DNA from 2 places in the Rhodococcus mengyinensis genome. Region 1 is predicted to be linked to the other one. Evidence: riboswitches for the same ligand, from Rfam matches in the RefSeq annotation. Region 1 holds a riboswitch; the other holds the start of a gene.

What was found. Region 1 has a riboswitch for glycine ahead of gcvP (aminomethyl-transferring glycine dehydrogenase). Riboswitches for the same ligand answer to the same signal wherever they lie in the genome.
Region 2: linked by a shared signal. The riboswitch ahead of gcvP (aminomethyl-transferring glycine dehydrogenase) and the one ahead of gcvP (aminomethyl-transferring glycine dehydrogenase) in region 1 are both predicted to bind glycine.

The regions. Positions count from the first base shown of each region.
Region 1 is NZ_JBLWIT010000111.1:43,543-47,532, reverse strand. Features, by position in the region: gene lpdA (dihydrolipoyl dehydrogenase) at 1-666, opposite strand, end outside; gene lipA (lipoyl synthase) at 701-1,630, opposite strand; glycine riboswitch at 1,916-2,007, shown strand; gene gcvP (aminomethyl-transferring glycine dehydrogenase) at 2,205-3,990, shown strand, end outside.
Region 2 is NZ_JBLWIT010000028.1:6,303-10,292, forward strand. Features, by position in the region: gene gcvP (aminomethyl-transferring glycine dehydrogenase) at 1-1,862, opposite strand, end outside; glycine riboswitch at 2,037-2,160, opposite strand; gene ACNJ7E_RS03470 (MerR family transcriptional regulator) at 2,230-2,850, opposite strand; gene ACNJ7E_RS03475 (bifunctional nuclease family protein) at 3,135-3,608, opposite strand; gene ftsR (transcriptional regulator FtsR) at 3,751-3,990, opposite strand, start outside.

The DNA of each region.
Region 1 (3,990 bases):
GCGACGACGGAATGCCCGCTCGAGGTACTTGGAGCTCGTCTCGTCCTCGTTCGGCACCAGCCGCGGCATCGCCTCGACGATCGTCACCGACGCACCGAACGACGCCCAGACACTGGCGAATTCGACGCCGATGACGCCGCCGCCCAGGATGATCGCCTTCTTCGGGACGGACGGCAACACGAGAGCCTCGTCGCTGGTGACGACCCGGCCACCGATGCTGATGCCGGGCAGCGTCTTCGGCGACGACCCCGTTGCCAGGACGACGGCGGCGCCCGTGATCAGCTCGTCGTCGACCTCCACTCCGTTGGGTCCGACCAACCGGCCGCGGCCGTTGACGACGGTGATGCCGTACGAGTCGACGAGGCCCTGCAGTCCCTTGTGCAGTCGGGTGACGATGGTGTTCTGGTAGCTCAGGACCTTCTCGAGGTCGACACCGTCGAACGTGACGTCGATACCGAACTGCGAGGCGGTGCGGGCACTGTCCGCGACCTCGGCGGAGTGCAGCAGCGCCTTCGTCGGAATGCACCCCTGATGCAGGCAGGTGCCGCCCAGTTCGTTCTCCTCGACGAGGATGACCGAACGGCCCAGTTCGGCCGAGCGGATGGCGGCCGCGTAGCCGCCGGAACCGCCGCCGAGGATGACGACATCTGCAGATCGGTGGGACATGGGAACTCCTTGCTGGAACGGAAGAGGGTGGGGTTCAGTGAACTGCGGTTGCGGCGACGGCCTCCGCGTGGAGGCGGCCGGCCCGATAGGAGGAGCGCACGAGCGGACCGGATAGGACGCCGAGGAAGCCGATCTCGCGGGCGATCCCGTCGAGCATGACGAACTCGTCCGGCGTCGCCCACCGTGCCACCGGATGGTGCCGGGCCGACGGCCGCAGATACTGCGTGATCGTGATCAACTGGCAGCCGGCCGCGTGCAGGTCCCGGAGGGCCTGAATCACCTCGTCCGTGGTCTCCCCCATCCCGAGGATCAGGTTCGACTTGGTGATCAGGCCGTCCTCCCGAGCCCGTGTGATCACCTCGAGGGACCGCTCGTACGTGAAGGCAGGGCGGATACGACGGAATATCCGGGGAACAGTCTCCACATTGTGCGCGAGTACTTCCGGGCGGGTGTCGAACACCTCGCGTAGTTGCGCGGCATCGGCGTTGAAATCGGGGATCAGCAGTTCGACGCCGGTGCCCGGGCACAGTTCGTGAATCTGCCGGACCGTCTCCGCGTACAGCCAGGCGCCGCCGTCCGGCAGATCGTCGCGGGCGACCCCGGTGACGGTGGCGTACCGAAGGCCCATGGTCTGCACCGACTCCGCGACCCTCCTGGGTTCGCCCCGGTCGAGTGCGGCGGGCCGGCCGGTGTCGATCTGGCAGAAGTCGCACCGCCGGGTGCACTGGCTTCCGCCGATGAGGAAGGTCGCCTCTCGGTCCTCCCAGCATTCGAAGATGTTGGGACATACCGCTTCCTGGCACACGGTGTGCAGGTTCTCGCGTTCGACGAGGGCGGCGAGGTCCCGGTATTCGGGGCCTGTCCGCATCTGCACCTTCATCCACGACGGTTTGCGTTCGACCGGGGTCTGAGCGTTGCGGACTTCGAGGCGGAGCAGTCGGCGGCCGTCAGGCTGTGCAGTCATGTGGGGAACTCCTAGGGCCGGTCGAAACCGGTCGGTATGCGTCGTCGGACCCGCGCGGTGGACAGCGCGGAACCGGGGCCAGGCGATTGGGGAGAGCGAGCACACTTCGACAACCGTTGCGGCTGCGGGCATCTGGGCTCTCATCGTCCGGCGTGTGCGGTCACGTCGGAGCGAAGATGCATCGAGGATGCCAAACGACGAGGACTTTTGGCAAGACCGTCGGTCCGAGGAGACAAACCCGCGGCGTCTGTGTACTGTTTGGCCAATCACAACTGAAGACGCCGTTGACGCGCAGCGGGAGAACCTCCGTTTCGGAGGCGCCGTAGGAGCAACTTCCTCCCCGGGAATCTCTCAGGCCCCAGTACCGCAGCGCAGAGGCAACTCTGGAGAAAGTATCGGCCGTAAAGCCGGAACTTACCGAAGGTGAAGAGCACGCCGTAGTTGCGGTGCGCCCAAACTCTCAGGTTTCAGGACAGAGCGGGGAGGTGCCCCCTTGTCGATGTCCGGTGCGGTCCGGACTCAACGAAACCGGAGTCACCTCGTGCCAGCAGAACCCCGCACCGCCACCCACGGCGTGCCCCTCACCAGCGACTTTCCGTCCCGCCACATCGGTCCTGACGCCTCCGCGTCGCGGCGGATGCTCGACGCCCTCGGTTACGACAGTCTCGCGAACCTGATCGACAGCGCGGTGCCGGACCAGATCCGCAGCTCACAGCCCTTGAATCTGCCCGCGGCGCGGTCCGAGCAGCAGGTGCTCGCCGACCTGCGGGCACTGTCGGAGCGCAACGAGATCCGCGTCCAGATGATCGGCCTCGGGTACTCCGACACCATCACGCCCGCGGTGTTGCGGCGGAACATGCTCGAGTCCCCCGCCTGGTACACCGCCTACACCCCGTATCAGCCGGAGATCTCCCAGGGCCGGCTGGAGGCGCTGCTGACGTTCCAGACCGTCATCGAGGATCTCACCGCCCTTCCCCTGGCCGGCGCGTCGCTGCTCGACGAGGCGACCGCCGTGATGGAGGCGGTGCTGCTGATGCGGCGGGCGAACAAGTCGAAGTCCGCCACCAACCGCGTCGTCCTCGACGCGGACTGCCTGCCGCAGACGCTGGCCGTCGTCCGGGGACGAGCGAAGGCGGTGGGCATCGAGGTGGTGGTCGCGGAACTGTCCGGGGAACTGCCCGACGGTGACATGTTCGGGGTGGTCTTCCAGGCGCCCGGTGTGAGCGGCACGGTGCGCGACCTCGCTCCGATGATCGCCGCGGCGAAGGCGCGCGGCGCGCTGACCACGGTCGCGGCGGACCTGCTGTCGCTGACGATCCTGACGCCGCCCGGCGAGCAGGGTGCCGACATCGCCGTCGGGTCGGCGCAGCGTTTCGGTGTGCCCCTGTTCTTCGGCGGACCGCACGCCGGCTACATGGCCGTGCGCGGCGGGCTCGAGCGCATGCTGCCCGGCCGTCTCGTCGGAGTGTCCGTCGACGTCGACGGGAAGACGGCCTACCGGCTGGCTCTGCAGACCCGCGAACAGCACATCCGGCGTGACAAGGCGACCAGCAACATCTGCACGGCGCAGGCGCTGCTCGCGAACGTCGCCGCAATGTACGCCGCCTACCACGGTCCGGAAGGGCTGCGCGCCATCGCAAATAGGGTGCGCGCCCACGCGACGACCATCGCCGGAAGCCTGCGCGCCGCCGGTCACACAATCGTCCACGACAGCTTCTTCGACACGGTTCTCGTGCGGGTCCCGGCGGGTGCCGGGGCGATCGTGGAGTCGGCCGATCGGGACGGCATCAACCTCCGCCTCGTCGACGCCGATCACGTTGCGATCGCCTGCGACGAGTGCACCACCGACGACATCGTCCGGCGGGTGGTCGCCGTGTTCGGTGCGCAGCCGACGACCGTCGCGGCGGCCGAACTGCCGTCGGCACTCGCCAGGACGTCGAACTACCTGCAGCACGCCGTGTTCCACGATCACCGCTCGGAAACCGCGATGCTCCGCTTCCTGCGCACACTGTCGGACAAGGACCTCGCGCTCGACCGCACCATGATCCCGCTCGGATCGTGCACGATGAAACTCAACTCCGCTGTCGAGATGGAACCGATCAGCTGGCCCGGCTTCGCGTCCATCCACCCGTACGCCCCGGTCGCGCAGACGGCCGGCTACCTCGAGCTCGTCGCCGACCTGGAACGCTGGCTCGGCGAGATCACCGGCTACGACCGGGTGTCGTTGCAGCCTAACGCCGGATCCCAGGGCGAGCTGGCCGGCCTGCTCGCGATCCACGGCTATCACGAATCCCGCGGCGACTTCGGACGCAACGTCTGCCTCATCCCCCAGTCCGCGCACGGCACCAACGCGGCGTCCG
Region 2 (3,990 bases), on a different contig from region 1:
CCGTTCGGGCGGCAGGCGACGACCTCGACGCGCATCCCGGCCATGACCGCGGATGCGGCGTTGGTGCCGTGGGCGCTCGACGGGATGAGGCAGGTGTCGCGGTGGTCGTCTCCGCGGCTGAGGTGGTAGTTACGGATCGCGAGCAGCCCCGCGTACTCGCCCTGGCTACCGGCATTCGGCTGCAGGCTGACCGCGTCGTAGCCGGTGACGGCCACGAGCCAGTTCTCGAGGTCCTTGATGATGCGGAGGATTCCCGGTGTGTCCCCGGTCGGCGCGAACGGGTGCAGTCCGGCGAACGCGGGCCAGGTGATCGCTTCCATCTCGGCGGTGGCATTGAGCTTCATCGTGCACGAACCGAGGGGGATCATGCTGCGGTCGAGTGCGATGTCCTTGTCGGACAACGCCCGCAGGTAGCGCAGCATCGCCGTCTCGGTGCGATACCGGGTGAAGGCCTCGTGCTGCAAGTAGTCGGATCCGCGGAGCTGCGCGTCGGGGACGGACGTGCCCGCTTCCTCGGTCACGGCGCCTTCGCCGCCGAACGCCGCCAGCACCTGGGCGACGTCGTCGGCGGTGGTGGCCTCGTCACAGGCGATGGCGACGTGATCGGCGTCGACGAACCGCAGGTTGATGCCGGCGTCCTTCGCCGTCGCCACCACGTCCGCGGCTCGGCCGGCGACTCGAACGAGGATCGTGTCGAAGAAGTGCTCGTGGACGACGACGGCCCCGGTCCTGCGGAGCGCGGCGGCCAGGGAGTGCGCCGTGTTCGCCACGCGCAGGGCGATCGCCTTCAGTCCCTCGGCGCCGTGGTAGCTGGCGTACATGGCCGCCAGAATCGCCAGCAGCACCTGAGCGGTGCAGATATTCGACGTCGCCTTCTCGCGGCGAATGTGCTGCTCGCGGGTCTGCAGCGCCAGCCGGTACGCCTTGTCACCGTCGGCGTCGACGGAGACGCCCACCAGACGGCCGGGGAGCTGACGTGCATGCTTGGTGTGCACGGCGAGGTAACCGGCGTGCGGGCCACCGAAGCCCATGGGGACACCGAACCGCTGGGTGGTGCCGAAACAGGCGTCGGCGCCGATCTCGCCGGGCGGGGTGAGGAGCGTGAGTGCCAGCAGATCCGCCCCGACCGCGACCAGTGCGCCGCGCTCGTGGGCGGCGGCGATCACGTCGGTGTAGTCGACGATGCGGCCGGACCCGCCGGGCATCTGCGCGAGGACGCCGAAGAAGTCACCGTCCGGAAGGCCGGCGGACAGGTCGGCCACCACGATCTCGATGCCGAGCGGCTCGGCCCGGGTCTCGACGACGGCCAGCGTCTGCGGGAACAGGTCGGCGTCGACGACGAACCGCGGGGACTTGCTCTTGCTCGCCCGGCGCAGCAGCGTCATCGCCTCGGCGGCGGCGGTGGCTTCGTCGAGCATCGACGAGTTGGCGACCTCCATGCCGGTCAGGTCGGCGACCATCGTCTGGAAGTTGAGGAGCGCTTCGAGGCGACCCTGGCTGATCTCGGGCTGGTACGGCGTGTAGGCCGTGTACCAGGCCGGGTTCTCGATGATGTTCCGGATCAGCACCGGCGGGGTGAGGGTGTCGTAGTAGCCGAGACCGATCATGGACGTCGCCACGGTGTTCTGCGCGGCGAGTGCGGACAGTTCGGCGAGCGCTTCGTGCTCGGACACCGGTGCAGGCAGCGCGTCGAGGCCGTCGGCGATGCCGCCCGTCACCCCGTCCAGGATGACGGCGGGGACGGCCTTCGACGCGAGGTCGTCGAGCGAATCGGCTCCGACCAGTTCGAGAATGTGCGCGAGTTCCGCAGCGTTCGGGCCGACATGACGATCGGCGAATGTACGGCTTCCAGCGTCGATCACGACAACTCCCAAGCAGTTCGGAGGATCAGGACACGCCCCGCGTAGCGGAACGTCCCTCCCCCTCTGTCGCCTGCTCGAATCGAGCGCCTGAGAGATTCGGTACCGTCGTTCGGGTGTGAAGACGGCCCTTTCCCCGTGGGCGGGTGGGTGCTCCCACCGCTTTCCAGAGACGTCGGAGCCCGCACGGTCCTGTCTGCCTGAGAGATTGACGGGGAGGTGTTGCTCCTTCGGCGCCCGAACTCCCGCACACACGATGTTTCTGTGCTTGCGGTGCCCGGAACTCTCCCGCACGGCGTCGACGCACCGCCAGTCTATGTCACGGCTGCAGATGGCGGCGCAGGCAGCGCCGCGCTCCGATGGATGCGGGCTAGCCCGTCTTGCGGCTCGCGCGGTTCTTGCGTCGCGACGCCAGTTCGTCCTCGGGGCTCTGTTCGCTCTCGCCGCCATCGGCGCGCTCGGCCGGGAAATCGGCGATGGTGCCGGTCAGTTCGCGCATCGCACCGCTCACCGCGATACCGAAGACACCCTGCCCGCCCTGGAGCAGATCGACGACCTCTTCGGGGGACGTGCACTCGTAGACCGTGGTCCCGTCCGAGAAAAGTGTGATCTTGGCCAAGTCCCGCACTCCGCGCTTACGGAGGTGGTCGACGGCCACTCGGATGTTCTGCAAGGATATTCCGGTGTCGAGCAGACGCTTGACGATCTTGAGGACGAGGATGTCTTTGAACGAGTACAGCCGTTGGCTGCCCGAACCTGCTGCGCCACGAATGGACGGCACGACGAGCGACGTGCGAGCCCAGTAATCGAGCTGGCGGTAGGTGATTCCCGCGATCTGGCAGGCGATGGGGACGCGGTATCCGACGAGGTCGTCGGGCACGGAATCGTCCGGGAAGAGGCCCGGTTGGATCTCCTCGGAGCTGAATTCGGACTCGGCAACGTTGTCGCCGGGCGCAAGATTCAGCGCATTCTCCTGCGGCCGATCTCCCACTGACTACTCCCTCTCGCATGTTGCACTGAACCCGACGATCAGTGCGCCTGTGACGCGCGTCGCCAGTGCCCGCGGCACAGCCACAGCACATCGAGCGGCGCAAGCGCCACCAGTGACATCGAGCAAGTCCGTACCCTGAACCTACTCAGCGTACGCCCGATACAATCTGCAGGGCAGAAAATCACTGCACTGAACGCTATGACTCCGAAGAGACGGGGTCAACGCAACGCGCCGGAGGAACCTCAACCGTTACTCCGCGCCCGAGGCTTTTCCGACGGCGCAAACTAGCCGTCGGTTGCCTTGAAATCGTCCGGCGACACGGACTCGAGGAATTCTTTGAACTTCTCGACCTCGTCCTCGCGCTCGTCGGGCATAACCAGACCGGCCTCCGTGAGTACCGCTTCCTCGGCGAAGATCGGCACCCCGATTCGCAGTGCGATGGCGATGGAGTCGGACGGGCGGGCCGAGACGCGGGTGTTCTGGTCGAACACGAGGTCGGCATAGAACGTGCCCTCGCGCAGGTCCACGATGCGAACTTCCTTCAGGGTGCGACCGAAGGCTTCGATCAGGTTCTTGATGAGATCGTGGGTCAGCGGACGCGCAGGCTCGACGCCCTGCTGTTCGAGTGCGATCGCGGTGGCCTCGGTCTGGCCGATCCAGATGGGCAGGTACCGCTCGCCGTCGGTTTCACGCAACAGCAGAACAGGTTGACTTTGGGGTTGCTCGACACGAACTCCGATCACGTGCATTTCGCTCATCGCGTCTGCCTCCACCCTGCAATGGTCCGTCCGCGGCACACAATGCCGTACCAGGATTCTATTCGATTCGTGTCTGCTCTTCGACCGTACAGCCGTTCGAGCGCAGCGTCGTTGGGAAGTGGGGACGGTCGGCGAGTTCACCTCACCGATCGAGCGCACCCCGGACTGCCGACTTCACCAGGCAGGTGTGCAACGTCAGAGACAGGGCGGCCAGTTCGCGCACCATCTCCTCGGCGCGATCACGGGCGCCGGCGTCGCGGCCCTTGGCGACAGGCCCGGCGATCTGCGCGACCAGCCCGGCCTCGCGGTCGGCCGCCAGCTTGAACGCCCTCAGGTGCCGCACCTCGAGTCCGAACTCGGACATCGCCCTCGCGGTGCGCGC